3 regions of the Streptomyces sp. DSM 42067 genome follow, and region 1 is predicted to be linked to each of the others. Evidence: riboswitches for the same ligand, from Rfam matches in the RefSeq annotation. Region 1 holds a riboswitch; each other region holds the start of a gene.
What was found. Region 1 has a riboswitch for cobalamin ahead of ACSMXV_RS27595 (ribonucleoside-diphosphate reductase subunit alpha). Riboswitches for the same ligand answer to the same signal wherever they lie in the genome.
Positions count from the first base shown of each region.

Region 1 (10,385 bases):
CGTGCAGCAGACCCCGGCTGCGGAACCAGTACACGTAGGCGAAGGCGCCGTAGAAGAACAGCCCCTCGATGCATGCCGCGAAGCAGATCAGGTTCAGCAGGAAGCGGCGGCGGTCCGCCTTGGACTCCAGGCGGTCGATCTTCTCCACCGAGTCCATCCATTTGAAGCAGAACTCGGCCTTCTCGCGGATGGAGGGGATGTTCTCGACCGCGGCGAAGGCGGCCGCGCGGTCCTCCGGGTCGGGCAGGTATGTGTCGAGGAGCGTCAAGTAGAACTGGACGTGGACGGCCTCCTCGAAGAGCTGCCTGCTGAGGTACAGGCGGGCCTCGGGGGAGTTGATGTGCTTGTAGAGCGTCAGCACCAGGTTGTTCGCCACGATCGAGTCGCCCGTCGCGAAGAACGCGACCAGGCGGCCGATCAGGTGCTGCTCGCCCGGCGTGAGCTTCGCGAGGTCCGCGACGTCCGAGTGGAGGTCGACCTCCTCCACGGTCCAGGTGTTCTTGATCGCGTCCCGGTAACGCTCGTAGAAGTCGGGGTAGCGCATGGGGCGCAGGGTCAGTTCGAAGCCCGGGTCGAGGAGGTTGGTATTACGGGTGGTCATTACTGGCAGGCCTCGCAGGACTCGGGGTTCTCAAGGGAGCAGGCGACGGCGTCTTCCGGGGCCGGCTGCTGTACGGGGACGGGGGTCTGCGCCTGGGCCGCGCGGGCGATGCGCGTCGCCGGGCGTGAGCGCAGGTAGTACGTCGTCTTCAGGCCCGACTTCCAGGCGTACGCGTACATCGAGGAGAGCTTGCCGATGGTCGGCGTCTCCAAGAAGAGGTTCAGGGACTGGGACTGGTCCAGGAACGGGGTCCGGGCGGCCGCCATGTCGATCAGGCCGCGCTGCGGGATCTCCCACGCCGTGCGGTAGAGCGCGCGTACGTCCTCGGGGATCCAGGCGAAGTCCTGCACCGAACCGCCCGAGTCGCGCAGGGCCTCGCGGGTGCGGGCGTCCCATACGCCGAGCTGCTTCAGGTCGTTCACCAGGTACGAGTTGACCTGGAGGAACTCGCCGGACAGCGTCTCGCGCTTGAAGAGGTTCGAGACCTGCGGCTCGATGCACTCGTAGACGCCCGCGATCGAGGCGATCGTGGCGGTGGGTGCGATCGCGAGGAGCAGGGAGTTGCGCATGCCCGTCTCGGCGATGCGCTCCCGCAGGGCCGCCCACCGCTCCGGCCAGGTCAGCTCCACGTCGAAGTGGTCGGGGTGCAGGACGCCACGGGCCGTTCGGGTCTTCTGCCAGGCCGGGAGGGGACCGTTGCGGTCGGCGAGGTCCGCCGACGCCTCGTACGCCGCGAGCATGATCCGCTCGGCGATCCGCGTGGACAGCGCCTTCGCCTCGGCCGAGTCGAACGGCAGCCGCAGCTTGAAGAACACGTCCTGCAGGCCCATCGCGCCCAGGCCCACCGGACGCCACTTGGCGTTGGAGCGGCCGGCCTGCTCGGTCGGGTAGTAGTTGATGTCGACGACGCGGTCGAGGAACGTCACGGCCGTACGGACCGTCGCGTCCAGCCGCTCCCAGTCGATGTCGCCGTCGACCACGAACGCGCCCAGGTTGACGGATCCCAGGTTGCAGACGGCCGTCTCCCCGTCGTTCGTGACCTCGAGGATCTCGGTGCACAGGTTGGAGGAGTGGACCGTGTGGCCCGGCTCCGCCGTCTGGTTGGCGGTTCGGTTGGCGGTGTCCTTGAAGGTCATCCAGCCGTTGCCGGTCTGCGCGAGGGTGCGCATCATGCGGCCGTACAGATCGCGGGCCGGGATGGTCTTCCTGGCGAGGCCCGCGGCCTCCGCCTTGCGGTACGCCGTGTCGAACTCGTCGCCCCACAGGTCGACCAGCTCGGGTACGTCGGCGGGGGAGAAGAGGGACCACTGCCCGTCGGCGTCGACCCGGCGCATGAACTCGTCCGGGATCCAGTGCGCGAGGTTGAGGTTGTGGGTGCGCCGGGCGTCCTCGCCGGTGTTGTCGCGCAGCTCCAGGAACTCCTCGATGTCGGAGTGCCAGGTTTCCAGGTAGACCGCGGCCGCGCCCTTGCGCCTGCCGCCCTGGTTCACCGCGGCGACCGAGGCGTCGAGGGTCTTGAGGAACGGCACGATGCCGTTGGAGTGGCCGTTGGTGCCGCGGATCAGCGAACCGCGGGAGCGGATACGGGAGTACGACAGGCCGATGCCGCCCGCGTGCTTCGAGAGGCGGGCCACCTGCTGGTACCGCTCGTAGATCGAGTCGAGCTCGTCCAGCGGCGAGTCCAGCAGATAGCAGGAGGACATCTGCGGGTGCCGCGTACCGGAGTTGAAGAGCGTGGGGGACGAGGGCAGGTAGTCGAGGCGGCTCATCAGGGCGTACAGGGAGCCGACTTCCTCGACGGACCGGGGAGTGTCGTCCTCGGCGAGTCCGGCGGCGACCCGCAGCATGAAGTGCTGTGGCGTCTCGATGACGCGCCGGGTGATCGGGTGCCGCAGCAGATAGCGGCTGTGCAGCGTACGCAGCCCGAAGTAGCCGAAGCGGTCGTCGGCGCCCTCGGTGATCGAGGCGTCCACCAGCGCGTCCAGCCGAGCTGCGTGCAGGCGCACGAACTCGGCCGTGCGGTCGGCGATCAGGCCCTCGTGACGCCCGACCGCGACCGACTCGGAGAAGGACCTGACGCCCTGTGAGGCGGCCTCCTCGACGATGCTGATCGTCAGCAGCCGCGCCGCCAACTTCGAGTACGCCGGGTCCTCCGAGATCAGCCCGGCGGCGGCCTCGGTGGCCAGTTCGCGCAGCTCGGTCTCGTCCGCGGCGGCGGACCGGCCGCGCAGCGCGGCGGCGGCGACCCGGCCGGGGTCGGCGTCGGGGAGATCGGCGGTGAGGTCGGTCAGGGTGCGCAGCAGTGCGGCACCGGGACCTCCCGACTCGGGCTCGGCCTCTGCCTGGCGGACTGAAACCGGATCGGCTGGCGCGATGGTCACGTGGAGCTCTCCCTCGCTCGGCTCGGGGCCTGGCGGAGGGCAGCGGGCGCACGGGCACGCACGCAGGGCGGCGCGCGGCGCGTCCACCGGCCTGTACCGCGAGGCCCGGACGTCATGGGCACCCGGAACGGACGGACCGGGCGCACCGTCGGCAGGTCCTCGGACTCACGGGTACGCGAAAGCGCACCAGTACACCGTTGCGGGACAGTTCCGGACTCGCACCGAATTCCCCTGCGGCGACAGCGAGCATGAGCATACATGTGGGGGTGGACCATCGGGTGTACCCCCACATGTAGTGAGTCGCGTGTGAACAGGCAGCGGCTGTCGGTGCGCTCCGCTATCGTCGAAGGACGTCAGGAAGGAGGTCCCCATGACACTGTCGGCCGAGCACCTTGAGATCACTGACAAGTTCCACATCCACCCCGATGAATTCGACGAGGGCACGCGCATACTCGCCGCCAAGTCCCAGCGGATGCGCATCGAACTCATCGACGGCAGGGTCAGGAGCAGGGCTGTGCCCGACGGGGACCACGGACGGATCATTCAGTGGCTGTCGCGCATCTGCATGCAGCACCGGCCTGACTTGTGGCTCCATCCCGAGCAGGGGCTGAAGGTGCAGGAGTACCGGCTTGGCCGCGCTCGCCCGGACGCCTCGCTCGCGCCCAGTGACGCCTTCGTCGGCCAGGGCGAGTGGGCCGATCCCTCCCCCGTGCTGATGGCCGTCGAGGTCACCTCGTACGACGCGGACACCGACCAGCGCGACCGGGTGGAGAAGCCGCGCGCCTACGCCCAGACCCGCATCCCCGTCTACCTCCTGATCGACCGGGACAGTTGCGAGGTCACGGTCTTCAGCGAGCCGGACGGCGTCCGGTACGAGAACGCCCACACGGTGCCGTTCGGCAAGACCGTCACTCTGCCTGCGCCGCTGGACAACATCGTCCTGGAGACCGAACAGCTCAAGGACTGGGTGCGCTGACCCACGGCTACGGGCCGCCGCTCCCCGGCAAGGGAGTGGCGGCCCGCATCATGCACCCGTTAAGCGCTAGGACTCAGTGCGTCGCCCCCGCCGTCGCCGGCGGCAGCTCCGTCTGGACGCCCGGGTCGCCCGCGTCCGCCGTGTAGTCCTCCGGCGACGTCTCGTCGACACCGTCCGGCGCCTTCACCGCGCGCAGGACGAAGGTGAGGACCACCGTCACCACCAGGTTCAGCACGAAGGCCGTCAGGCCGATGTACCCGATCTCGCCGATGCCGGGGATCTCCGCGGACGAACCGCCGAAGTGCTTCTGGGTCGGGGACGCCACGCCGTACGCGGCCACCGTCCCGTACACCATGCCGACCGCCCAGCCCGCGAGCAGAGCCCAGCGGTGGAACCAGCGCGTGAACAGGCCGAACACCAGGGCAGGGAAGGTCTGCAGGATCCAGATGCCGCCCAGGAGCTGGAAGTTGATCGCGACCGTCTTGTCCATGCCGAGGACGAAGACCAGCGCGCCCACCTTGACCAGCAGCGACACCATCTTGGAGACCTTGGTCTCCTGTTCGGGCGTGGCGTCGGGCTTCAGGAAGTCCTTGTAGATGTTCCGGGTGAAGAGGTTGGCCGCGGCGATCGACATGATCGCGGCCGGGACGAGCGCGCCGATGCCGATGGCGGCGAAGGCGACGCCCGTGAACCAGTCGGGGAACATGTCCTCGAAGAGCTGCGGGATCGCCAGCTGACCGTTCTGCACCTTGATCCCGGCTGCGATGGCCATGAAGCCGAGCAGGCCGAGGAAGCCCAGCATCAGCGAGTACAGCGGCAGGATCGTGGAGTTGCGGCGGATGACGTCACGGCTGCGGCTGGACAGCACGGCCGTCACCGAGTGCGGGTACATGAACAGGGCGAGCGCCGAGCCCAGCGCCAGCGTGGCGTAGGTCCACTGCGAGGGATCGGCCGGGGCCAGCGCGCCGCGCGGCTTCTCGGTCGCCGGGTTGATCTGCGCGAAGGCGTCGCCCGCCTTGGCGAAGATGTCGTCGAAGCCGCCCAGCTTGATCGGGATGTAGATGATCGCGACCGCGATGACGATGTAGATCAGCGCGTCCTTCACGAAGGCGATCAGCGCCGGCGCCCGCAGACCGGACGAGTAGGTGTACGCGGCCAGCACACCGAAGGCGATCAGCAGCGGCAGGTCCTTGATGAACCAGTGCGTGTTCTCACCGCCGCCCACGCCCATCACGTCGAGCACCGCCTGGATGCCGACCAGCTGGAGCGCGATGTACGGCATCGTGGCGAGGATGCCGGTGACCGCGACGGCCAGCGACAGGCCCTTGGAGCCGAAGCGTCCGCGGACGAAGTCCGAGGTGGTGACGTACCCGTGCTTGTGCGAAACCGACCACAGACGCGGCAGGAAGACGAACATCAGCGGGTAGATGAGGATCGTGTACGGCACCGCGAAGAAGCCGGCCGCGCCCGCCGCGTAGATCGCCGCCGGGACCGCCACGAAGGTGTACGCCGTGTAGAGGTCGCCGCCGAGCAGGAACCAGGTGACCCAGGTGCCGAACGACCGGCCGCCCAGGCCCCATTCGTCGAGGCTGTTCTCGTTCGCGGCCCTGCGCCAGCGCGAGGCCAGGAAGCCCATGACCGTGACGGCCACGAAAAAGAGGATGAAGACGGCGAGTGCCACGCCGTTCACGCCGTCGTTCACTGGGACGCACCCCCCTCGCGGGAGGCCTTACGGCCGGCCTGGTCCTTCTGCCACAGCCGGTACGCGACCATGGTCAGCACGGTGGAGATGACGACCCAGGCCATCTGGTACCAGTAGAAGAACGGGACGCCGATGAGGGTCGGCTCGATCTTCGCGTAGGAGCCCACCCAGAGCATCGCGACGAACGGCGCGAACAGGCAGAGGGCTATCACCACCCTCACCGGTGTGACGACCGGTCCTCTCTCTTCAGGTTCTTGTGGCATACGGCGGCTCCCGTCCCCTCGCTGACCCCGACGATCACTGATCACTTGTCAATGCGGGGGAAATCTATGGGACGGTTCCGCGTTATGGAACCCCTGTCCGGATAGCGGACGTCAGTGTTCGGAGGTGCCCTCCGGAGCAGGGAGCCGGGCTCCCGAGCAGTCAGCAGCAGCGGAACCCCTGCCGGGGGTCCGACTCCTGCCGGTCCGTTAGCATCCGCTCGAAATCGCGCCGGGACGGCACGGATGCGGTGGGATGGTCCCTTCTGACGTGGGCGACATACCGCTGGTACGCGGACTCACCGGTCAGCTCGCGCACGTACCACCGCATCCAGCGCAGCCCTCTCAGCAGTACGGTCACGATGCCTGTGTCACCTCCCCGTCGCGGCTCGCGGCGGCCAGCTCGGCCTTCTCCTCCTGGGTCGGGATCAGCCCGGCCGGGGCGACCAGCTTCGACTCGACGTACGGCGTCTCGCTCAGCCGGCTCGCCTCCGGGTTACGCAGGTGCCTGATGCAGATCCGGGCCGCGTCCACGATCACGACGACGATGAGGACTGCCAGGACCGCCGACAGGACGCCGTCCACTGTGGAGTTGGTGACGATGGTGTGCATGTCGTCCATGTTCTTGGCGGGCGGCAGGACCTTGCCCGCGTCGATGCCGTCCTGGTAGTTCGCGCGCTGCTGGAAGAAGCCCACGCGCGGGTCGCTGGAGAACACCTTCTGCCAGCTCGCGGTCAGCGTGACCGTCGCGTCCCAGGCCAGCGGAATCCCGGTGATCCAGGCCCACTTGAGGCGCCCGGACTTGACCAGCAGGGTCGTGCAGACGGCGAGCGCCACGGCCGCGAGCAGCTGGTTGGCGATGCCGAAGATCGGGAACAGCTGGTTGATCCCGCCGAGCGGCTCGTGCACGCCGACCCAGAGGAAGTAGCCCCACAGCCCCACCACGGCGGCACTGGTCAGCAGGAGCCCCGGCTTCCAACTGACGTTCCTGAAGGGCTTGTAGACGTTGCCCAGCATGTCCTGCAGCATGAAGCGGCCCACGCGCGTGCCCGCGTCCAGCGCGGTCAGGATGAACAGCGCCTCAAACATGATCGCGAAGTGATACCAGAAGGCCCGCAGGCCGCCCCCGGTCACCTGCGAGAAGATCTCGGAGACACCGACGGCGAGCGTCGGCGCACCGCCGGTCCGCGACAGCAGCGTCGCCTCCTCGACGTTCTTCGCGGCGTCCGCCAGCTCCTTCGGGGAGATGGAGTAGCCGAAGTTCGCGACCGCCTGCGACGCGGACTGCACGCTGTCCCCGATGACGCCCGCCGGGGCGTTCATCGCGAAGTACAGGCCCGGGTCGATGATGCTCGCCGCGATCAGCGCCATGACCGCCACGGACGACTCCATCAGCATGGAGCCGTAGCCGATCATCCGGACCTGCGTCTCCTTCTGGATCATCTTCGGCGTCGTACCGGACGAGATGAGGGCGTGGAAACCGGACAGCGCCCCGCACGCGATGGTGATGAAGACGAACGGGAACAGGGAGCCCGCGAACACCGGACCGTCGCCGCGCGACGCGAAGTCCGTGACCGCGTCCATCTTGAGCGTCGGCAGCGCGATGACGACACCCAGCGCGAGCAGCCCGATCGTGCCGATCTTCATGAAGGTGGAGAGGTAGTCGCGGGGCGCGAGCAGCATCCACACGGGCAGGACCGAGGCGACGAAGCCGTACGCCACCATCCAGATCACCAGTGTCGACGGCTCGAGCGTGAAGGTGTCGGCGAGCGAGGACTCGGCGACCCAGCGGCCCGCGACGATCGCGAACAGCAGCAGCGCCACACCGATCAGCGAGACCTCGGTGACCCGCCCAGGCCGGATCACGCGCAGATAGAAGCCCATCAGCAGCGCGATCGGAATCGTCATCGCGATGGAGAAGGTGCCCCACGGGGACTGGGCGAGGGCGTTGACGACGACCAGCGCCAGTACCCCGAGCAGGATGATCATGATGGCGAAGGCGGCGAGCAGCGCCGCCGCGCCGCCGAACGGTCCGATCTCCTCGCGCGCCATCTGCCCGAGCGAGCGCCCGTCCCGCCGCGTCGAGAAGAACAGCACCACCATGTCCTGCACGGCACCCGCGAAGATCACCCCGACGATGATCCAGATGGTGCCGGGCAGATAACCCATCTGCGCGGCCAGTACGGGACCGACGAGCGGTCCGGCGCCGGCGATCGCCGCGAAGTGGTGGCCGAGCAGCACACGGCGGTCGGTCGGATGGAAGTCGATGCCGTTGTCCAGCCGTTCGGCCGGGGTGGCGCGGGTCTTGTCGACCTTGAGCACGCGGTTCGCGATGAACTTCGAGTAGAAGCGGTACGCGATGGCGTACGAGCCGAGGGCCGCGGCCACCATCCAGGCGGCCGACACCTCCTCGCCCCGGGAGAGCGCGAGCACGGTCCAGCCCGAGGCGCCCACCAGCGCCACGAGGGTCCAGATGATGATGGTTCGTGGGCTTGTGCGGGGACTCGTTGAAGGGGCTGCGGTACGCACCGGGTCGTCCTCCCGTCCATACGACACAACGGGGAGGACCGTAGAGCAGGAATGTGAGCTGCGCTACACCGCGGGGCGTGCTCGCTTACTCCGCGGGCCCGAGACGTGCTCGCTTGCTCCGCGGGGCGCGCCCCTTTACTCGACGGGCCGCTTGAGTCGCGCGACGAACTTGTACCGGTCCCCCCGGTACACCGACCGCACCCACTCCACCGGCTTGCCCTCGCCGTCCAGGGAGTGGCGCGACAGCATCAGCATCGGCAGCCCCACGTCCGTGCCGAGCAGGCCGGCCTCGCGCGGGGTCGCCAGCGAGGTCTCGATGGTCTCCTCGGCCTCCGCGAGACGCACGTCGTACACCTCGGCGAGCGCCGTGTAGAGCGAGGTGTACTTGACGAGGCTCCGCCTGAGGGCAGGGAAGCGCTTGGCGGACAGATGGGTCGTCTCGATCGCCATCGGCTCGCCGCTCGCCAGCCGCAGCCGCTCGATGCGCAGCACCCGCCCGCCCGGGCTTATGTCGAGCAGCCCGGCGAGGGTGTCATCGGCGGTGATGTAGCCGATGTCGAGGAGCTGCGAGGTGGGTTCGAGGCCCTGGGCCCGCATGTCCTCGGTGTACGAGGTGAGTTGGAGGGCCTGTGAGACCTTCGGCTTGGCGACGAACGTGCCCTTGCCCTGGATGCGTTCGAGCCGTCCCTCGACGACCAGCTCCTGGAGGGCCTGGCGGACGGTCGTGCGCGAGGTGTCGAACTCGGTGGCGAGGGTGCGCTCGGGCGGTACCGGGGTGCCGGGCGGCATCGTCTCGGTCATGTCGAGCAAGTGCTTCTTGAGGCGGTAGTACTTCGGCACGCGCGCGGTCCTGCCCGCGTTCGCCGTCTCCGCCGACGCGGACGTGCCCACCTCGGTCCCCGTACTGCCCGCCTGGCTGCCCATCGTCCGCCTTCCCGGCTCCTGTGCTGCCCTTGTCGCCGTCACCGGCGCCTCCGTCTGTTGCGGCTCAATCGTGGCACGGCCTGGCCCGTAGCAGCCGCGCTCCCTCAGGTGTCGGTCCGATAACGGAGCCGAGAGCCCTCCTTATACACCCTTGACACCTCTAAAAGGTCTAGGCCAAGCTCCACCTACTGGTCTACACCATTAAAGACCAGTCCCAGCCCCACGGGCAGTCGTTCCTGCGCACCTTTCTCGTACGGCCCTTTCTTGTACGGCGCAGTCCCGGGCGGTGATGGGGGGAGACTCTTGCAGCCCTGAGGAGGGTGGCGTGAAGCGCAAGCTCATAGCTGCGGTTGGCGCAGCGACGATGATGGCCTCGGTCGCGGCCTGTGGCGGTTCCGGCAGCGACACCGCTGAGGACCCGAAGGACCGCAAGGGAGAGCTGGCCGTCTGGCTCATGACGGACGCCCAGAGCACCTGGCCCGAGCTGGTCAAGCAGGCCAACACCGCGTTCAACAAGAAGTACCCGGGCGTCAAGGTCAACGTCCAGTACCAGCAGTGGGCGGACAAGACCAAGAAGCTCGACGCGGCCCTGGCCGGCGACAAGTTCCCGGACGTGGTCGAGCTCGGCAACACCGAGACCATGACGTACATCCTCAACGGCGCTCTCGGCGAGATCGACCCCGAGAAGTACGACAACTCCGACACCTGGATCGGCGGCCTCAAGGACACCTGTTCCTACGAGGGCAAGCTCTACTGCGTGCCGTACTACGCCGGTGCGCGCGTGGCCATCTACAACAAGGACATGTTCAAGGCCGCGACCGGCAAGGACACCCTCCCCGAGACCGAGACCGACCTGACCAAGGCGCTCGACAAGGTCCAGTCGAAGTACGGCAAGAAGGACAAGGCGTTCTCCCCCCTCTACCTGCCGGGCCGTTACTGGTACGCCGCCATGTCGTACGTCGCCTCGTACGGCGGCAAGATCGCCGAGTACGACGAGTCCTCCCAGAAGTGG
Region 1 is NZ_CM147706.1:6,036,139-6,046,523, forward strand. Features, by position in the region: gene ACSMXV_RS27590 (ribonucleotide-diphosphate reductase subunit beta) at 1-601, opposite strand, end outside; gene ACSMXV_RS27595 (ribonucleoside-diphosphate reductase subunit alpha) at 601-2,982, opposite strand; cobalamin riboswitch at 3,116-3,238, opposite strand; gene ACSMXV_RS27600 (Uma2 family endonuclease) at 3,353-3,958, shown strand; gene mctP (monocarboxylate uptake permease MctP) at 4,032-5,660, opposite strand; gene ACSMXV_RS27610 (DUF3311 domain-containing protein) at 5,657-5,923, opposite strand; gene ACSMXV_RS27615 (YbdD/YjiX family protein) at 6,084-6,251, opposite strand; gene ACSMXV_RS27620 (carbon starvation CstA family protein) at 6,278-8,449, opposite strand; gene ACSMXV_RS27625 (GntR family transcriptional regulator) at 8,585-9,373, opposite strand; gene ACSMXV_RS27630 (sugar ABC transporter substrate-binding protein) at 9,699-10,385, shown strand, end outside.

Region 2 (10,385 bases), 2.4 Mb from region 1:
CACCCCGGTCATCACGAGGAAGGTCCGCATGCCGGCCTCGAGACCCGCCAGCACATCCGTGTCCATCCGGTCGCCGATCATGGCCGAGGTCTCCGAGTGGGCCCCGATCGCGTTGAGCCCCGCGCGCATCATCAGGGGGTTCGGCTTGCCGACGAAGTACGGCTTCTTGCCGGTCGCCGCGGTGATCAGCGCCGCGACAGCCCCCGTGGCGGGAAGCGCGCCCTCGGCCGAGGGCCCCGTCTCGTCGGGGTTGGTGGCGATGAATCGCGCGCCGTTGTTGATCAGCCGGACGGCCTTGGTCATCGCCTCGAACGAGTACGTCCGGGTCTCGCCCAGGATCACGAAGTCGGGCTCGGTGTCCGTCAGCACATAGCCGATGTCGTGCAGGGCGGTCGTCAGTCCGGCCTCACCGATGACGTAGGCGGTACCGCCCGGCCGCTGGTCGTCGAGGAACTGCGCCGTCGCCAGGGCCGAGGTCCAGATGTTCTCCACCGGCACGTCGAGGCCCATGCGGGTGAGGCGTGCGTGCAGGTCGCGGGGGGTGTAGATCGAGTTGTTGGTCAGAACGAGGAAAGGTTTCCCCGACTCCTTCAGCCGCTTGAGGAACTCGTCGGCGCCGGGGATCGGTATCCCTTCGTGGATCAGTACCCCATCCATGTCGGTCAGCCAGGACTCGATCGGCTTGCGCTCTGCCATGGGGCCATTCTCCTGCCGTACGTGGGGCTCTAGAGGTGACGCGACTCGCACGATCCTAACCGTGCTGGAGCGACGGTCGGCCCTGCGCGAACGCGTCGTCGCGCCGGTCCGGCAGCGCTGTTCTGTGAGCGGGGCTTACGCGCGGCGGGCCCCGGACGATGCCGTCCCGTAACCCCTCGTTCGGCGCAGTCGTGTACCCGCTGCGGATGCGCCGCGGGCGCGCACAGGGGAACCTTCTGTTACAGGAGGTTCACCATGGGCTCACTGCGACTCACTCTCTGTACCGGGGCGGTGGTCGCTGCCGCTGCGATGCCGATAGCGGCCGGGACGGCGCATCCGGCACACGCAGACGACTCGGCCGCGGGTGTCTCCGTGAGCCCGGCGGGCCCGGTGCCCGGAAGTGACATCGAGCTGCAGGCGCGGGGCTGCACGGGCAAGACGGCCGTCGCCCGCTCGGCCGTGTTCGTCGCGGACACCGAGCTGACCGTGCGGGAAGGCGTCGCGAGCGGCGACGGCACCCTGCTCTACGGCGAGACCACGATCAGGTCGACGGTGACCGCCGGTACGTACGAGATCACGATCGCCTGCGACGGACGCGACGACAAGGCCAAGGGCTCTGTCACGGTGGCGGAGCGCTCCGCGGCGACGAAGGCCCCCAGCGCCCCGCCGTCTCCGACCGCGCCGGTCCACGCCGGCGGCGGCGGTGCCGCGGCCCAGCTCGCGGCCGCCCAAACGGACACCGAGGAAGCCGCTGGGCCCGGAAAGGTGCAGGCGGTGGTCGGCCTGGTGCTCGCCGCCGTCGCGGCGGTTGTCGTGGCGGTCCGCAGCGTCCGGCGCCGCCGCTCGGACTAGGGCGGGGACGCCATGTCGGGCGAAGAGCGTTCTTCCTCCGGCACCGGCCGCCTGTTCACGGGAGTCGCCTGGGTGGTGCTCCTGCTGGGACTGTGGCTGTGGGGCCGTGAGATCACCGACGTGCCCAGCGGCCTGTCGGCGCCGACCACGGGTGACGCGGCGGCGGTCGGGCGGCCGCTCGGTGTCGAACTCCCGAAGGCACTGGGGCCGCTGCCTGCTGCGAAGCCGGTGCGCGTCGATGTGCCGGCGATACGGGTGCAGGCGCCGGTGGTGGCCCGTGGGGTCGGCCCGGACGGGGCGGTCGAGGCGCCGTCCTACGAACAGGCCGGGGCCGTGGCCTGGTACGCGAACGGTACGCAGCCCGGAGCGGCCGGTGCCGCGGTGTTCGTCGGCCACGTCGACACCGAGTCGCGGCCCGCGGTCTTCTTCGACCTCAGTGCGCTGCGGCCGGGGGACAAGGTCCGGGTGAGCCGGGACGACGGGACGGTCGCCGAGTTCACGGTGGACGATGTGCAGGTCCTCACGCGTGAACGGTTCGATGCGCGGCAGGCGTACGGCGTGCATGAGGCCGGGCGGGCGGAGCTTCGGCTCATCACGTGTGGGGGTACGTTCGATGAGGCTCGGCGTACGTATACGGCGAACGTGGTGGTGTCCGCGTACCTGACCGGCCGTGGGCCTTGAGGTACGCGGACAGCCGTTGTGCGTCGGTCAACCCGACGGAGTGACCACAGCGGTATCGGGGCGACCGCCAGCCGCAGTAGCGGTATGAGCCGCCGCTCGCAGCCCCAGTGCTCCGAACACCGCCCCGAACACGCCCCACAGCACCGCGTGCGACGCCAGGGACAGTACGCGGAAGTTCCACAGGAGTGTCGCGTCGACGGGGACGTCGTCCGGGTTGCCCGGGAGGGCGAACGTCGCCGCGAGGACGGCGATCACGGTGAGCACGACCGCTGTGTGGCGGACCGGCGCCGGGCGGCCGGACAGCCGTACCGACACCTGCCAGGCCAGCAGCATGCCGAGCACACTGACCACGATCGACGCCAGCCACAGCGCCTGGCGGTCGCCGACCGTGCCGGAGTCTCCGACGCCCGGCGGGTTCGCCGGGTAGCGCAGGCCGGGCAGCAGCGACACCGCCAGGAAGGCGGCCGCGGAGAAGACCAGTGCGCGCCGCCACGGCTCAGCCTGCGGAGTGCGGCGGTGCACCAAGGCGTAGGCGATGGCGAAGAGGACGCCGAGCGCGAGCCCGGCGATGACCGCGGTGACGACGAGGCCCGCGTGCTGCGTGGAGCGCGAGAAGAGCTCCTCGTGGTGCTGCACTGCGGTGGCGCCGTCATGCGAGTGAGCCGAGCGTGCCTCTTCGGCGCGGATCGCGCGGTCCATCAGGGGTTCGGCTGCCAGCAGGGAGAAGAGGCCGGCCGCAAGGCCCGCCGCCCCTCCTGCCGCCAGCCCGCGCCCGAGCAGGGGAAGTACAGGAGTGGACATGGTGCGTACGGCCGATCAGTGGCAGGGAGCGCCGAAGAGGTGCCGGCCGTCGTGCGCGAACTCGTGCAGATAGTCGCCGGTCGCCGCGATCACGGTGCCGTGGTCCATGAAGACCGCGTAGAGCGCGATCAGGGCGACGATTGCCGCGGCGGATGCGATGAGCCAGTCGCGGGTGCTCGTCGCCGCGGACGTGACCGCGGTGGTGTCGGTGGTCGGTGCGGTGTGCAGGGACATACCGGTGGGCCTCCTTCTGGGGTTTCCACGCCCCATGGCAGGAGGACGACGGGTCAGTTCCTGACTTCCGCGCGCGGGATGCGCGCGGTCACAGTGGCGGGACCGTCCCGGAGTCGCACCGGGTTCCTGTCAACCGTCGCCTCGATGTATGGACTTGTCGTCCCGGAGAGTCCCAGTCGCGCAGGGACACTGTCAACCGCGCCTACGTCACACCGGCACATGCGGGTACCCCGCCCAGGCGCGGTACCAGCGGCCGTGAACCCGTAACAGCTCTCCGACGATGCCGGAGTGATCTCGTGGGGGGTGGACCACCTATGTCAGGATTGAAAGCCAGACTGTGCACCCAAGGGGGAGTGGATGTACCGCAATGCAGGCATTTTCCGGGGGACTTCTGGGAGTTCGCCGGACGCCCGCGGAACGCGGCTCAGGGTCAGGGGGGTGAAGGCGTCGGCGGCGGTGGCGGGGGCGGCACTGCTGCTGGCGGGGTGCTTCTCCTCCGGTGACGAGGAGCCGAACAAGGAACCGGCGAAGTCGCCGATCGCGCAGCAGCCGAAAAGCGAGGATCCGTACTGGGTCAATCCGAACGGCAATGCCGCCAAGCAGGTGGCGACATATGCGAAGGCCGGCAAGGAAGATGAGGCCGATCAGATCCGCAAAATAGCGGAGCAGCCCACCGGTGAGTGGATCGGCCCGGAGAACCCTGAGCAGGAGGCGCGCGGTTTCACCGAGGCCGCCGAGAAGGCCGACCGGGACGCGATCCTCGTCCTCTACAACATTCCGCACCGCGACTGCGGCAACTACTCGGGGGGCGGCGCCGCCGACGGCAACGCGTACCGCGCCTGGATCGACGGGGTCGCCAAGGGCATCGGCGACCGCAGCACCACGGTGATCCTGGAGCCGGACGCGGTGCTGCACCTGGTCGACGGCTGCACACCCGACGAGTTCCACGAGGAGCGCTACGACCTCCTCAAGGGCGCCATCGAGAAGCTCAAGGCGCTCAAGAACACCAAGGTGTACCTGGACGCGGGCAACGCGGGCTGGGGCAAGCCGGACCAGATCTTCGAGCCGTTGACGTGGGCGGGCGTCGGGCAGGCCGACGGCTTCTCGGTGAACGTCTCCAACTTCTACACGACCCAGGACAGCATCGCGTACGGCAAGGAGCTGTCCGCGAAGGTCGGCAACAAGCCGTTCGTGATCGACACCAGCCGCAACGGCAACGGCCCGTACACGGAGGGCGCAGCGGACGAGCGCTGGTGCAACCCGCCGGGCCGCGCGCTCGGCGAGGCACCCACGACCAAGACGGGCGACGACCTTGTCGACGCGTATCTGTGGGTCAAGCGTCCCGGCGAGTCCGACGGCACCTGCAAGGGCGGCCCGAAGGCGGGGCAATGGTGGGCTGACTACGCACTGAAGCTGGCCGAGGCCTCCGAATAGCGACAGTCCCCGCGCCCCAAGAGGGGCGCGGGGATCTGCTCGGCCAACTACAACGGCGCTACGGCACCCTGACCCACTGCGCCTTGCTCGGCGTCCCCTGGTCGTCCGTCACGAACAGCATGTACCACCCGGATTCGACGAGATTGCGGTTCTTCGGAATGGTGACCGTCACGCCCTCCGACGTCTTCTTCAGATCCAGCGCGATGGAGCGCTGGTCGACGTCGGTGACGTGTGTGGAGGCGCTCGGCCGGATCAGCCGTGCCGTCTTGATGGACGCCGAGTGCTTCGTGGTGAAGGTCGCCGACTCGCCGCGCTTGACGGTCTTCGGGCCGCCGCCCAGCGTCGGCTGCGAGCCCTGGTAGAGATACGGCGGCGTGTAGATCTCGATGCGCTGCTCGAAGGTGCCCGGCTTGGTGTTGGCCTTGTCGGCGTAGAGCGAGTCCGAGCCGAAGAACATCACGCGGCCGTCGGGCAGCAGCAGCGAGCCGGAGTGGTAGTTGCGGCCGACCAGCGGGTCGGCGACCCGCCGGAGGCTGTTGGCCTTCGCGTCGTAGATCCGTGCCTGGAGGATGTTGGAGTCGCCGCGCCCGCGGTAGTCCTCGGAACCGCCGGAGACGAGCACGGTGTCGTCGGGCAGGATCGAGGACTGCGGGTAGCGGGTGCCCTTCTCCAGCTCGGGACCGTCCACGAACTTCGGCTCGTCGGCCAGCAGGTCGATGATGCGCGTCTTCTTGCTGGACTTCTTGGACTCGCCGACCCCGCCGCCGCCGATCACCATGTACTTCTCGTCCTGTGCGGGCGGCAGCAGCACCGTGCCGGCGGTCTCCAGCAGCTTCTTGTCGCTCATGCCAGGGACCTTGCTGAACTTGTTCGTCTTCAGGTCCCAGATGCCGGGGTCACGGCCGACGTCGTCCGGGCCGTAGCCGGCGTTCGCTCCCGAGTAGAAGAGCTTTCCGTTCTGCATCAGCGAGATCGCCGGATACGTCGGGAACTGCCGGACGTCCTTGGTGTACGTCCACTTCTTCGTCTTCGGGTCGTAGATCTCGTTCTTGCCCGGCACCAGCTGACCGATCTCGTCCAGGCCGGAGAGGCTGAGGATCTTGCCGTCGCTCAGCGTGGTCAGCGTCGGATACCAGCGCGCCTCGTTCATCGGGTCGACCTTGATGTACTTCTCGGCGACCGGGTCGAATTCGTAGGCGTCCTTGATTCCCTGGAAGTCCTTCTTGTCCAGGGCGAGTTTCTGTGCGATGCCGTAGGTGTTGCGGGCGTCGGCGCCGGTCAGGCCCTGCACGCGGTAGTTGTCCTGGGTGCCCGTCTCGTACTTGCGGCCGCTCTTCTGCGCCTCGACATAGATACGGCCGAGGCCCGGGTCGTTGCGCAGGAACTTGCCGGTCTTCTTGTCGAAGACCTTCTTGGCCCGCGGGACGAGGATCGGGTCCTTGGAGACGAACGTCTTGCCGTTCTTCTTGCCGGTGAACCTGGTGCCCGCCGGCAGCGTGATCGGCTTGTCGGGGTTCTCGTTGTGGACGATCATCAGGCCGCCGGCCTTGGTGACATCGCCCTCCAGCTTCTCGTACCGCTTGGTGCCGCCCGCGATCAGCAGATTGCCGTTGGCGAGCTGGGTGTGGCCGGTACAGAACAGGTCGGTGGGGGTGGGGATCTTCTTGATGGTCTTCTTCACCGGGTCCCAGAGCCGGGTGTCGAACTTCTTCGCGTCGAAGTTCTTCTGGTTGTTCCCGGAACCGGCGACCAGAAGGACCTTGCCGGTGTGCAGCAGCGCCGCGTGAATAGTGTTCTGCCGGTACTCCTCCGGGAAATCGACGATCTCCCAGTGGCCGTTCTCGGCTTTGTACTCAGGTCTGTTGATCTTGTACTGGTGGTACTCCTCCGACCCGAACCGGTAGAGAGCCGGTCCGTTCATGCCGGCCAGAGCAAGAACCACCGCCGTGCCTATCGCGATGCGGCGGGCACGGCGGCGGCTGGAATGGTCTTTCACTTCTTACGTCCCCCAAGGGCGATCTGCATGGTCTGGTCCGGGGCCTCCGGCTGGTCCGGGCCGGCGGCCTGACGGTCGGGGCCGGGCGCCCGGTCGGCGGCGGCCCAGCTCGGCTTCTGCTGCGGCGCATGCGGACCGTGCGGGGCCGCGGCGCCCGGTGCCAGGGCTTCGGGGGACTCGGCGGCACCCGGCTCTGGTGCCGTGGCCCGCTTCTTCTTCTCCTGGCGCATCTGCCAGCGCCAGGCGAAGATCGGCGTGGCGGTGATCAGCATCGCGAACGACGCCCAGATGATCATCGCGGGGTGCGAGTTGCCGTAGTAGAAGCCGGCGGCCATCGAGGCGCCGAAGATCAGGATGAAGTACCAGTGGTACCGGAAGGTCCCGAACCACCGGTCCGGGCTCGCCGAGTCGCCCTTGGGGGTGACCACGAACTTGCTCTTGCGGCGCAGTACGGCATCGATCAGCGCCTTCGCGTAGAGCGGCGCCGACAGGGCGGACATGACCATGCCGGCCACACCGCCGGAGCCCTCCGGCTCGTGCGGCGAGACGTTGTGGCGGCGGTTCCAGACGTAGAGACCGATCTGCAGAGCGGAGGCGTTGCCGTAGAGCATCAGCCAGATCGTCGGGTCGATGTTCACACCGGAGGCGCCCAGGCCGAGGAACAGCGCGCAACTCAGCGCGGCGAGGATCCAGTTGAGGGCCGACATCGGGTAGAAGATGATCATCATGGTGTAGTTGAAGAGCTTGCTCGGCGGCAGCGAGAACCAGCCCTTCCAGTACTGTTTGAGGATCGTCTCGTACGTCCCTCGCGACCAGCGCATCTGCTGGGTGAAGAAGTCCGTCCAGGCGCTGGGACCCTCACCGACCGCGAGCACGTCCGGGGTGTAGACCGACCTCCACTTCTTGCCCGTGGCCGGGTTCTTGTGGCGGTGGATCTCGAAGCCCGTCGCCATGTCCTCGGTGATCGAGTCGTACAGACCGCCGATCTGCTTGAGCGCCTTGATCCGTACGGCGTTGGAGGTGCCGACGAACATCGGCGAGCCGTAGCGGTTGCCGGCGCGCTGGATCAGCGCGTGGAAGAGGAACTGCTGCGACTCGGCGGCCTTGGTGACGAAGTTGTCGTAGTTGCCGTACACCTGCGGGCCGATGACGAAGCCGACGTCCGGGTCGCGGAAGAAGCCGAGCATCCGCTCCAGGTAGTTCGGCAGCGGCACGTGGTCGGTGTCGACGGAGGCGAAGTAGTCGTAGTCGTCGCCGTGGGCGTCGAGCCAGGCGTTGTAGTTGCCGTGCTTGGTCTTGGCGCGGTGCGGGCCCTTCGCCTGGTTCCACTTGGCTATGCCCTTGCGGGAGAAGTGGTGCACGCCCAGACGCTCGCAGACGGCCTTCACCTCCGGGTCGTCGCCCTCGTCGAGGAGCCAGATGTGCAGCAGTCCGCGGTGGCGCAGCTTGACCGCGGCCTCCAGCGTCTTCGTCACCATCTCGAGCGGCTCCTTGCCGGGCACGAACGAGGTGAGGAAGGCGACGCGGGTGCCGGTCTCGGGCACCACCGGAATCGGATCGCGGGCGACGAGGGTCGCGTGCGCGTTCGACACGACGTTCATGACGCGGAAGAACTCGATCAGGCCGATCGCGACGAGCATGACGACGTCGAGGGCCGGCAGGAAGTCGTACGCCGGATAGTCCCTTTCGGTCCAGTGCTGGGGCTGCAGCAGCCAGGCGAGCAGGACCAGGGAGAGCAGCGGAGCCGCGCCCAGCATCAGGGCCGCACGGATGCGGTGCGGCTCCTGCGAGAGCAAAGATCGGTACCGCACCTTGTACGGCTTGGTCGGATCGGGTTGAGTAAGGGGGCCGGCGAGTCGGCTGTAGTGCTCGTAGTCGTATCTCGGAAGAGTTTTCTTGAGCCGGAGGAAGCCACCCGTGCGTTGCGAGACCATCCTCAGCTGAGTCGTCTGGGACGGGTCGAACTGCTGCCGGGCGCCCGTTGGCGTCGACGTCATGAGTCATCCCCCCACACGCGAGTCACCGCGTGTTCGTTGTTCCGAACGCCCGCTCCGGTCCCCCTCGACCTTCCTGGACGCATCAGTGGCAGGCCACCGTCACCTGAGACACGGAACAGCGCCCTTCCGGTTGCATGATGCCCCCCTCGGCATCGGCTCGTGAACGGGGCCCCTCTCCCCGCCCTCCCCGGGCAACCGGCGTCGAGCCTCCAACTGCCCCGCACCTGCTGTCTCATAGGAGCCAATAGCTCACATGTCAGGGTTCTACGCCGTTCATCATGATCGCAAGAGCACTTCTGGCTAATCCGGCCGTGCCGGTGTTCGGGCTGCAGGAACGTTTGTCCAGGATGGTGCGCGACTGCCCCGCCGTCGTGGTGCTGCGCCACCCTGTTCCGCCCCCGGCGGAACGGGGTGGCACAACGGGAACGGTCACCCCGCGCGGGCAGCGCAAAGGCCCCCCGCTTTCGCGAGGGGCCTTCTGTCTGTGCGCCGCCAGGGACTCGAACCCCGGACCCGCTGATTAAGAGTCAGCTGCTCTAACCAACTGAGCTAGCGGCGCCTGCTGACCCGGAGAACTCTACCCGAGGCCGACGGGTGCTCCTGGCCACGCCGGGCCGATGGAATCCCGAAGAAGGCACGGCCGGCCTACCCCGAGGTGGCCCGCTCCATCATTCGGACCGTCAACATGCGACATCTTCGGACAGTTGAGAAACTGACGATCGTGCAGATGCGCGGACATTTCTTTCAGGGGTGTGAGGGAAATCTCATGGCGGCTCCGGTATTCGAGGAATTCGAGCCCGCGAGCGGCTGCGACTGCCCCGGCTGTGTTCACTGGCGGCGTGTCGCGCCGCATTCCCTGCCGGTCCGCCTCGGCGGGCATCCCGCGGCCCATGGCGCACGGCGTGCCCTGGTGCTGGCGGCCGCAGCGGGAACCATGCTCGGCGCGAGTCAGCCGGTCGCGGCCGTCGCCGCCGACCTGCGCCCGGAGCGGCCCGGCGCCCCGGCTTCCGACGAGCCCGACACCCCGCAGGGCAGCAGGGCGCCGCTTTACGGGGGCAACCGCCCCAAGGAAGAACGGGAGCCGGCGGCGGCAGCGACGACCCGGGCGGAGATCATCAACAGGGCCAAGCAATGGGTCGCCGCGAAGGTGCCGTACAGCATGGCGAAGTTCTGGGCGGACGGGTACCGGCAGGACTGCTCGGGCTTTGTCTCGATGGCCTGGAATCTCGGCACCAACGAATGGACGGGCAGCCTCGGCGGATACGCGGTGCGTATCGGCAAGGAGCAGCTCCAGCCCGGCGACATCCTTCTCTTCCACAATCCCGCCGACCCGGTGAAGGGGTCACACGTCACCGTTTTCGGCGGCTGGACGGACTACACGCACACGCAATACATCGCGTACGAGCAGGTCCGCCCGAACACCCGGAGGAAGTCGACCCCTTACGCCTATTGGAGCCATTCGGGAAGCTATGTGCCCTATCGCTACAAGGGTCTGAAGACGGAGACGGGCGGCGGCTCCGGCGGGTCCGCCGCGACCCCCTTTCCGGGCGCCTCGTACTTCGGGCCCGGCGCGAACAACAAATACGTAACGAAGTTGGGCCAGATGCTCGTCGCACGCGGCGGCGGCCGCTTCTACACCTCCGGTCCGGGTCCGCGCTGGACCGAGGCGGACCGCAGGGCGACCCAGGCCTTCC
Region 2 is NZ_CM147706.1:3,620,669-3,631,053, reverse strand. Features, by position in the region: gene ACSMXV_RS16805 (HAD-IIA family hydrolase) at 1-696, opposite strand, end outside; gene ACSMXV_RS16800 (hypothetical protein) at 952-1,548, shown strand; gene ACSMXV_RS16795 (class F sortase) at 1,561-2,229, shown strand; gene ACSMXV_RS16790 (CbtA family protein) at 2,257-3,030, opposite strand; gene ACSMXV_RS16785 (CbtB domain-containing protein) at 3,046-3,264, opposite strand; cobalamin riboswitch at 3,299-3,437, opposite strand; gene ACSMXV_RS16780 (glycoside hydrolase family 6 protein) at 3,622-4,698, shown strand; gene glxA (radical copper oxidase GlxA) at 4,757-6,694, opposite strand; gene ACSMXV_RS16770 (glycosyltransferase family 2 protein) at 6,691-8,691, opposite strand; tRNA gene ACSMXV_RS16765 (tRNA-Lys) at 9,177-9,250, opposite strand; gene ACSMXV_RS16760 (peptidoglycan-binding protein) at 9,458-10,385, shown strand, end outside.
Region 2: it holds a riboswitch for cobalamin, as region 1 does, so the genes downstream of both, ACSMXV_RS16785 (CbtB domain-containing protein) here and ACSMXV_RS27595 (ribonucleoside-diphosphate reductase subunit alpha) in region 1, are expected to answer to the same signal.

Region 3 (10,385 bases), 3.6 Mb from region 1:
CCCACCGCGGACCCCCCGGCAGGCCGGGCCGACCGCGGTGCCACAGCCGCAGTGCCGCAGCCGCGGTGCCACGCACGCCATGGCGCCGCGGCGGCTACGACTGAGGCGGCTGCGGCGGCTGGCGGCTGAGGCGGCTGCGGAAGTTGGCGGGCACACACGGCCACGATGACTTCCGAACGCCCACGGGGCGCTCGCACGGTCCACGGAGGCGCTTGCACAGTCCACGGCCGCGATGGCCCGCCGACCGCTCCAGCTGCGATGGCCGGTGAGGGCGGTGGCGACCCGGGACAGCCCCTCCAGAAGGAGGGCCGAGGACGGCTACATCAGCGGCGTGAGGAAGCGGCGCAAGGTCTCTTCGTAGCCCCGGGGGTCGGCGTTCCACATGGCGCTGTGCGGGGCGTTCTGTACGGCGTGCAGGGTGACCGTGTCGCGGCGGCGGTCGGCCAGTCGGCGGCTCAGGCCCCAGGGGGCGACGGCGTCGTCGGGGCCGTGCAGCAGCAGGGTCGGCAGCTTCAGCGCCTCGGGGTCAAGGGCCTCCTCGATGGCGCCGCCGTGCAGGCTCGCACGGCCCTGTGCCGCGCGGACGGCGAGCGGCAGCAGCGGTCCCGGCGTGCGACGGGCGGCGGCGAGGGCGCGCAGCGTGGCCTCCCAGCTGAGCACCGGCGAGTCCAGCACGAGCCCGGCGATCCGGTCGCGCAGCGACGAGCGTGCGGCGGCGTGCAGGGCCATCGCACCGCCGGTGGACCAGCCGTGCAGAACGACGCGTTCCGCGCCGTACCGCAGGGCGTAGCGGATGGCGGCGTCGAGGTCGCGCCACTCCGTGTCGCCGAGGTGGCCGAGCCCGTCCGGGGGCCGGGGCGCGCCCGGATCCCCGCGGTACGCGATGTCGAGCACCGGGTAGCGGAGCCGGTGCATGAACTCCATGAGGACCATGGGGTGCTCACGCGTGGTGCCGAGGCCGTGCACGGTGATCACCCAGCTGTCGCGGGCACCGGGCACGAACCAGGCGGGCAGCGGACCGAGTTCGCCGGGGATGTCGACATCGGTGTATTCGAGGCCGAGAGCCGTCTTCGGGTTGCCGATATGCACCTGCGGAGTGAGCCAGACGCGCGCGCCAGGGCTCAACTCGCCGTGAGTGACGCGTTCGAGGCGGCGTACGACGGTGTCGGCGGGGTGCGGCGCTGCTTCCAGCACTTCGCCGACGATCGCATGGCAGCCTTCGCCGGCCAGGCCGTAGACACCCGGACGCAGTGAGGCGAGGTCCCGGGTCAGGGTGACCTGTCCCGCGGCGGTGCCGTGGACGGTGAGCCGCGGCTCGGTGGGGAGCGGCCGCCCGGGCGGCGCCTTCAGAGCGGCATCGCTGGCGTACCTGCCGGCGGCGACCACGGCCGCACCGGCACCGATCACAGTGGTGACGGCGACTGCCGTCGCTTTGGCGGTGCGCACGGCTCCAGTGTCGGTGCGGGGGCCTCCGGTGGCCAGCCGAAGGCAGGGCTGGGGTGACACTTCCGTTCCTGCCACGCCCCGGCCGGGCCTCGGTCATCACCCGCACACACCGCGACAGGGGCGGGGATTGCGGGCGATACGGGCGCCGGGACCGGTCATCGTTCAGCTTCGCGGCTGGCCGTACCCGCGTAGTTTCTCCTCCACTTCGCGGAGCTGATCGCGGGACAGGAGGGTGGGGGACCGGCCCGGCAGGGCGCTCGCCGTCAGCCAGACTCTGCACATCCACTCGAGCTGTGCCGTTCGGTCGTATGCCTGGTCGAGGGTGGCGCCGTATGTGACGGTGCCGTGGTTCTGGAGTAGGCAACCTGTGCGGTCCTCCAGGGCGCGGAGCATATTCTCGGCCAACTCGTCCGTGCCGTACAGGGCATAGCGGGCGACTCGCACGGGCCCGCCCAGCGCGGCCGCCATGTAGTGGATCAGCGGCAGCTCCGGCACGAGGGCCGAGACGGCGGTGGCGTGCACGGCGTGGGTGTGGACCACGGCCCCGGCGCCGGTGCCGCGGTAGATCGCGAGATGCATGGGCAGCTCGCTGGTGGGGGCCAGGTCGCCGAGGAGCTGCTTGCCGTCCAGGTCGACGGCGACGGCATCCTGCGCGGTCAGCCGGTCGTACGGGACCCCGCTCGGAGTGACCAGTACGGTCCCGCCGACGCGCACCGACACGTTGCCCGAGGTACCGACGACCAGCCCGTCCGTCACGGTGCGCCGGGCCGTGGCCACAAGTTGGCTCCACGCCCGCCCCAGCACGTCCCGCGGCCGCCCCACGCCACCCTCCCGCTCGTGCTCCTGCTCCTTCGCCTGCTCCCGCTTCGGCTCGTGATCGTCCGCCTCGGCACAATCGCCCATGTCACCCCTCGCTCGCCATCCGCCGTTCCGCATCCGCCGCCCCGTCGGCCGCCACGCCACCCACCCTGCCAGCCGCCCCCGCGGCCGTCCCACGGGCCGCCCCGCGGGGCTGCCCCCCAGCACGCACAGTGCCGACAAGGCCGCGCTGTGTAACGCAGCCCCCGGGGCTCCCGTTAGGCCGCATATGCGCCCACACGCCTTCACGGAAGCGGTTTGGCCGGAGATCGACGGTCCCCGAAGGGCCCTCCGATACCCTCTGGTGGATTTGTCATGCACGTCGCCATCCGGGGGGAAATATGGCTCGTGATCACAAACCGTCTCTTCGCCGTGCCCGCGTCGCCGCGGTCTCCGCGGCGACGCTCGCGCTCGGGGCCACCGCACTTGCCGAGATTCCGGTTTCCGCGGCCGGCAAGCCGAAGGGGCACGACGTCTCCTCGCACCAGAAGAACGTCGACTGGCAGAAGGCGAAGAGCAAGGGGGCGAAGTTCGTCTACGTCAAGGCGACCGAGTCCCACACCTACCGCAACCCGTACTACAGCCAGCAGTACAACGGGGCCCGCAACGCGGGCATCATCCGCGGCGCGTACCACTTCGCGCTGCCCAACAAGTCGTCCGGCAAGACTCAGGCGCAGTACTTCGTGCGCAACGGCGGATCGTGGCGGGCGGACGGCTGGACTCTGCCGCCCGCCCTCGACATCGAGTTCAACCCGTACAGCTCGAAGACGTGCTACGGCATGAGCAAGACCAAGATGGTCTCCTGGATAAGGTCCTTCAGCAGCGAGGTGAAACGGCTGACCGGCCGCCGGCCCGTGATCTACACGAACACGAACTGGTGGAAGAAGTGCACCGGCAACAGCGCCGCCTTCGCCAACCACGCCCTGTGGCTGGCCCGCTACAGCTCGTCGGCCGGGGCCCTGCCTGCGGGCTGGCAGTATTGGACCTTCTGGCAGTACGACAACAGCGGCAGTCTGCCGGGTGACCAGAATCTCTTCAACGGCTCGACGACCGCACTGGGGAAGTTCGCGCGGGGGTAGGCCCGCAGCGGCGGAACCCGCGCTTCCGCCGCAATTCCGGGCCTCCGGCCGTCACCATGATCGACTGCGCCGCCACTTCGAACGCAACCGGAGTGGCGGCGCACCAATTCGGGCCACCCTGCGGCCCCACCCAGTTCATCTTCCGTTCACTCAGATTGCCTACGGTCCACGAGCCAATGACGTCCAACAGAAGCCTGGGTAAATGGAACACATCACGCTTCTCCTCGGGATCGTGATCGTCACCGCTCTCGTGTTCGATTTCACGAACGGTTTCCACGACACAGCCAACGCGATGGCGACAACCATCTCGACAGGCGCTCTGCGACCAAAGACGGCGGTGGCGATGTCCGCCGTGCTGAACCTCGTCGGAGCCTTCCTCTCCGTGGAGGTCGCCAAGACGATCTCCGGCGGCATCATCAACGAGGAGGGCATCAGAACCGAGGTGATCTTCGCAGCGCTCGTCGGCGCCATCCTCTGGAATCTGCTGACCTGGCTTCTGGGACTTCCCTCCAGCTCGTCACACGCCCTCTTCGGCGGCCTGATCGGCGCCGCCGTGATGTCCGCGGGCTGGTCCTCGGTCAACGGCAGCACCGTCGTCACCAAGGTGCTGATCCCCGCGGTCGCCGCGCCCCTCGTCGCCGGTCTCGCCGCGGCGCTGGCCACCCGCCTGACGTACCGGATCGGAAGCCGCGCCGACGCCAAGGCGACGGCCCCCGGCTACCGCGCCGGACAGATCGCCTCCGCGGGCCTCGTCTCCCTCGCCCACGGCACCAACGACGCGCAGAAGACCATGGGCATCATCACGCTGGCCCTGGTCACGGGCGGCGTCCTCGCCCCCGGCTCCAACCCGCCGGTCTGGGTCATCGCCTCCGCGGGTATCGCCATCGCGCTCGGCACCTACCTGGGCGGCTGGCGCATCATCCGCACCATGGGCAAGGGCCTGACGGACCTCGCGCCGCCGCAGGGCTTCGCCGCACAGACCAGCGCCGCGACGGTCATCCTGGCCTCCTCCCACCTGGGCTTCTCCCTCTCCACCACCCAGTCCTGCTCGGGTGCCGTGATGGGCGCGGGTCTCGGCCGCAAGGGCGGCGTGGTCCGCTGGTCGACCGCGACGCGGATGTTCGTCGCCTGGGGTCTGACGCTGCCGGCAGCCGGTCTCGTCGGCGCGGGCGCCGAGTTCCTCACCAAGCAGGGCACGTGGGGCGTCGTCCTCACCGGTGCGCTGCTGGTCGTCGGGTCCGCCGTGATCTGGGGGCTGTCGCGCCGCCAGCCCGTCACCCACGACAACGTCAACGACGTCAGTGAGGTCGACGGCGGCTCCGACGCCGGCCTCGACGCCGTGCCCGCGGACGCCGTCACCGCCGCGATCACGGACGACCTGAAGGCCACCATCCCGGCACAGCCCGGCGCCTCGCCGGAGCCCGCCAAGACCGCTTCGGTGTAAGGAAAGACCAGCATGAAGATCGACTGGGCAGCTCTCGGCTCCGTCTTCGGAGTCAGCCTCGTGGTCACGGTGGCCCTCGTGGGCCTGTTCACCCTGGGCATCGTCGGCCTCTCGAAGCGGGAGCGCGCGACGGAGCAGGGCGGCTCCGCGGCCCTTGCGGTCAGCGGCGCGTACGCGTGCTTCGCGCTCTGCGCGGCGGCCGTCGGTTACGGGATCTATCTGATCGTCGCCTGAGGAAGGTCGCCGCCGACGACGGATCATCGCTTGCGACTGATCGTCGTGCGACGGAAGCAGCCTCCGGCTTCGCGTGGGGTGCGGGACGTATGGACGTCCCGCACCCCACGCGCGTACCCGGGGTGTGTGGGCCTTCGCACACTCCCCCGTCGCAGGTCAACAGCGAGTTGACGGGCCTTCGCGGGGCGTGGTGGACTGCCGGAGCCATATACGGCGGCAGGAGAGGAAGCCGGTGCGAATCCGGCGCGGTCCCGCCACTGTCACCGGGGAGCGCTCCCCCACACGGAAGTCACGGCCCGTACGGACGGGTTGGAAGGCCGGGGGAAGCGTAGATCCGGGAGCCAGGAGACTCTCACCGCCGGTCACGTCGAACCAGGGCGCGGACCCTGAGTGAGGACATATCGCCATGCGCGGCTGCCCGTTGCCCGATGAGTTGAGCAGTACGAGGGATCTTCCAGGCGTATCGGCGGGCTGATCCCATGCATCCGGCTGATCCGATGCGTTCCGCTGGTCCCGTCTATCCGGCTGCTCCCATGCATACCGAACGCGCCGGGCGCGGACGTGTCTTCGCGTACGGTGCCGCGGCCGGCCTCCTCGGCGACCTGCTCCTCGGCGATCCCCGCCGGGGGCATCCGGTCGCCGCGTTCGGGCATGCCGCGGCCGCCGTGGAGCGTGCGCTGTGGCGGGACCACCGCGGGTGGGGCGCGCTGCACACCGCGGTGTGCGCCGGGGGTGCGACCGCTCTTGCCGCGCTGGCCGCCCGTTCCGTACGCACCTCCCGTACCGCCTCCGTCACGCTGACCGCCGCCGCGACCTGGGCCGTGGTCGGCGGCACCTCGCTCGGCCGCGAGGCGCGGGCCGTGGGCGGGGCGCTGGCCGCCGGGGACATCGAGGCCGCGCGGGAGCGGCTGCCGCATCTGTGCGGGCGCGATCCGCAGGCGCTGGATGCCGACGGCATCGCGCGGGCCGTGGTCGAGTCCGTCGCCGAGAACACGTCCGACGCTGTCGTGGGCGCCCTCGTGTGGGGCGCGGTGGGCGGCGTGCCTGGGCTTGTGGGGTTCCGGGCCGTCAACACGCTGGACGCCATGGTGGGGCACAAGTCGCCCCGGTACCGGCGGTACGGGTGGGCTTCCGCGCGGCTCGACGATGTCGCGGGGTGGCCGGGGGCGCGGCTCACAGCTGTGCTTGCGGCCGTGGCCGGGGGCAACCCGCGCGGGGCCCTGCGGGCTTGGCGGGCGGATGCCGGGAAGCATCCGAGTCCCAACGCGGGGGTCGTTGAGGCCTCGTTTGCGGGGGCGCTCGGAGTACGGCTTGGGGGGACCCTGTCGTACGGGGGGAGGGTTGAGCACCGGCCTGTGCTCAACGGCTCTGGGCGAGCCGTTGTCGTAGCCGACATTGAGCGTGCGGTACGGCTTTCTCGGCGTGTTGGTTGGCTTGCCCTTGGGGTGGGTGCCCTCTGTGCCGTTTTGCGGAACTTGGCTTCGGGGCGCCGTACGTCGGGGGCTGTGCCCACCCGTTCCGCCCTGCGGAACGCCTGCCCACAGCGGTATCAGCGGCACCAGCAGTACCAACCGGGAGGGAACCTATGAGCGGTGGCGGGCTGTTGGTGGCCGGGACCACCTCCGATGCCGGGAAGAGCGTTGTCACCGCCGGGATCTGTCGGTGGCTCGTGCGGCAGGGGGTCAAGGTCGCGCCCTTCAAGGGGCAGAACATGTCCCTGAACTCGTTCGTGACGCGCGAGGGTGCCGAGATCGGGCGGGCGCAGGCCATGCAGGCGCAGGCGGCGCGCGTCGAGCCGACGGCGCTCATGAACCCCGTACTGCTCAAGCCCGGCAGCGACCGCAGCAGTCAGGTCGTCCTCATGGGAAAGCCCGTGGGCGAGCTGAGTGCCCGGGGCTACCACGGTGGGCGTCAGGAGTCCCTGCTCGGCACCGTCCTGGAGTGCCTCGAGGAGTTGCGGGGCACGTATGACGCGGTGATCTGTGAGGGGGCCGGCAGCCCTGCCGAGATCAATCTGCGGCGGACGGACATCGTCAACATGGGCATCGCGCGGGCAGCGCGGCTGCCGGTCGTCGTCGTGGGCGACATCGACCGGGGCGGGGTCTTCGCGTCGTTCTTCGGTACGGTCGCGCTGCTGAGCCCCGAGGACCAGGCGCTGATCGCCGGGTTCCTGGTCAACAAGTTCCGGGGGGACGTGTCCCTCCTCGAGCCGGGGCTCGACATGCTGGAACAGCTCACCGGCCGCCGTACGTTCGGTGTGCTGCCGTTCCGGCACGGGCTCGGGATCGACGAGGAGGACGGGCTGCGGGTGTCGCTCCGCGGGGCGGTCCGGGAGTCCACGGTCGCTCCGCCCGTCGGCGAGGACGTGCTGCGGGTCGCCGTGTGCGCGGTCCCGCTGATGTCCAACTTCACGGACGTGGACGCGCTCGCCGCCGAACCGGGCGTCGTCGTGCGGTTCGTGGACCGTGCGGAGGAGCTCGTCGACGCGGACCTCGTCGTCGTGCCCGGGACCCGAGGCACCGTACGCGCGCTGGAGTGGCTGCGCGAGCGCGGTCTCGCGGACGCGATCGCGCGCCGGGCCGCCGAGGGGCGTCCGGTCCTCGGCATCTGCGGCGGGTTCCAGGTGCTCGGCGAGCACATCGAGGACGAGGTGGAGTCCCGCGCGGGTCGGGTCGAGGGGCTGGGACTGCTGCCCGTGCGCGTGCGGTTCGCCAAGGAGAAGACCCTCACGCGGCCGTCCGGTACGGCACTCGGCGAACCCGTCGAGGGGTACGAGATCCACCACGGCGTCGCGGATGTGACCGGTGGCGAAGCGTTCCTGGACGGTTGCCGGGTCGGCGAGGTGTGGGGCACGCACTGGCACGGCTCGCTGGAGTCGGACGGCTTCCGCCGCGCGTTCCTGCGTGAGGTCGCGCGGGCCGCCGGCCGCCGCTTCACACCCGCGCCCGACACCAGCTTCTCGGCGCTGCGCGAGGAGCAGCTCGACCTGCTCGGCGATCTGATCGAAGAGCACGCGGACACAAGTGCGCTGCTCCGCCTGATCGAGACCGGTGCACCCTCCGGTCTCCCCTTCCTTGCTCCGGGGGCACCCTCATGACCGTCCTGCTTCTGTCCACCGCCGACACGGATCTGCTGGCGGCCCGTGCCTCCGGCGCGCCGTACCGGATCGGCAACCCGACGCGCGTCGACGCGGCGACCGAGTTGCCCGCGCTCATCGACGGCTGCGACATCGCCGTCGTACGTCTCCTCGGCGGCAAACGCGCCTGGGAGGACGGGCTCGCCGTACTCAAGTCGTCCGGCATCCCGACCGTGCTGCTGGGCGGCGAGGCGGTGCCCGACGCCGAGTTGATGGCCGAGTCCACCGTTCACGCGGGTGCCGTGGCCGAGGCTCTGCGCTATCTCGTCGAGGGTGGCACGGCCAATCTGGCGGAGCTGGCGCGCTTCCTCAGCCAGGACGTGCTGCTCGCCGGGCATGGTCGTGCCGGAGGCGCGCAGAACAGGCACAGTGCCGAGCCGCAGAAGATGCCCGAGTACGGCGTCCACGGCGCCCGCACCCGTCACGATGGGCGCCCCACGGTCGGCGTGCTTTTCTACCGCGCCCACGAGCTGTCCGGGAACACCGCGTTCGTGGACACCCTGTGCGACGCGATCGAGGCACGGGGCGCCAACGCGTTGCCCGTCTACTGCGGTTCGCTGCGGGGCGCGGACGAGGGCCTGTACGAGATCCTCGGGCAGGCCGACGCGCTCGTCGCCACGGTGCTCGCGGCGGGTGGCACGCACGCGTCGGAGGCCTCCGCGGGCGGCGACGAGGAGGCATGGGACATCGGCGCGCTCGCCGACCTGAACATCCCCGTCCTCCAAGGGCTCTGCCTCACCTCCTCGCGCGCCGCCTGGGACGAGTCGGACGCCGCCCTCTCCCCCATGGACGCCGCGATGCAGGTCGCGATCCCCGAGTTCGACGGACGGCTGATCACCGTCCCGTTCTCCTTCAAGGAGCAGGGGCCGGACGAGGTCCCGGTGTACGTCGCCGACCCCGAGCGGGCCGCGCGGGTCGCAGGAATCGCCGTACGCCACGCCCAGCTGAAGCACAAGCCGAACGCCGAGAAGAAGCTCGCGCTGGTCTTCACCGCGTACCCGACCAAGCACTCCCGGGTCGGCAACGCGGTCGGACTCGACACCCCGGCATCGGCGGTCCGCGTCCTCGACGCGCTGCGCGACGCGGGCTATGTGGTCGAGGGCCACCCCGACAACGGCGACGAGCTGATCCACCGCCTCATCGAGGCGGGCGGCCACGACGTGGAGTGGCTGACCGAGAAGCAACTGGCCGTGGCCCCCGCGCGCGTGCCGCTCGCCGACTACCGCGCGTGGTTCGACAAGCTCGACACGGAGCTGCGGGACGGCATGCTTGAGGCGTGGGGCGAGCCGCCGGGCAGCCTGTACGTCGACGGCGACGACATCGTGCTGGCGTCCCTGCAGTTCGGCAACGTGGTCGTCATGATCCAGCCGCCACGCGGCTTCGGCGAGAACCCGATCGCGATCTACCACGACCCGGACATGCCGCCCTCGCACCACTACATGGCCGCCTACCGCTGGCTGGACAACACCTTCCAGGCCGACGCCATCGTGCACATGGGCAAGCACGGCACGATGGAGTGGCTGCCGGGCAAGGGGCTCGGCCTGAGCGGCGGTTGCGCCCCGGACGCGGTCCTCGGCGACCTCCCGCTGATCTACCCCTTCATCGTCAACGACCCCGGCGAGGGCACCCAGGCCAAGCGCCGCGGACACGCCACGGTGGTCGACCACCTCGTACCGCCCATGGCCCGTGCGGACACCTACGGCGACCTGGCCAAGCTGGAGCAGCTCCTCGACGAGTACGCGCTGGTCAGCGATCTTGACCCGGCGAAGGCCCCGGCCGTCCGCGCCCAGATCTGGACCTTGGTCAAGGCTGCCGAGCTCCACCACGACCTGCATGTGGACGAGCAGCCGGACGACGGCGAGTTCGACGAGTTCGTCATGCACATCGACGGCTATCTGTGCGAGATCAAGGACGTGCAGATCCGCGACGGCCTGCACATTCTGGGCGGCGGTCCGGTGGGCGAGCCCCGGGTCAACCTCGTACTGGCCGTGCTGCGTGCCTCGCAGGTGTGGGGCGGGCAGGCGAACGCGCTGCCGGGACTGCGGGCGGCGCTGGCCGAGCACTTCGGGCTTGTGGAGAAGGAGCTTCTGGGCGAGCCGGGCGCGGCGGTGAAGGTGCCGGTGGAGCTGTCGGACTTGGTGGAGGGGCCGTCCCGTACCGCCGCCGACGCCATCGACCTGCTGGAGCA
Region 3 is NZ_CM147706.1:2,410,017-2,420,401, forward strand. Features, by position in the region: gene ACSMXV_RS11345 (alpha/beta hydrolase) at 319-1,446, opposite strand; gene ACSMXV_RS11350 (class II aldolase/adducin family protein) at 1,609-2,349, opposite strand; gene ACSMXV_RS11355 (lysozyme) at 2,646-3,383, shown strand; gene ACSMXV_RS11360 (anion permease) at 3,586-4,827, shown strand; gene ACSMXV_RS11365 (hypothetical protein) at 4,840-5,061, shown strand; cobalamin riboswitch at 5,284-5,413, shown strand; gene ACSMXV_RS11370 (cobalamin biosynthesis protein) at 5,595-6,650, shown strand; gene ACSMXV_RS11375 (cobyric acid synthase) at 6,647-8,158, shown strand; gene cobN (cobaltochelatase subunit CobN) at 8,155-10,385, shown strand, end outside.
Region 3: it holds a riboswitch for cobalamin, as region 1 does, so the genes downstream of both, ACSMXV_RS11370 (cobalamin biosynthesis protein) here and ACSMXV_RS27595 (ribonucleoside-diphosphate reductase subunit alpha) in region 1, are expected to answer to the same signal.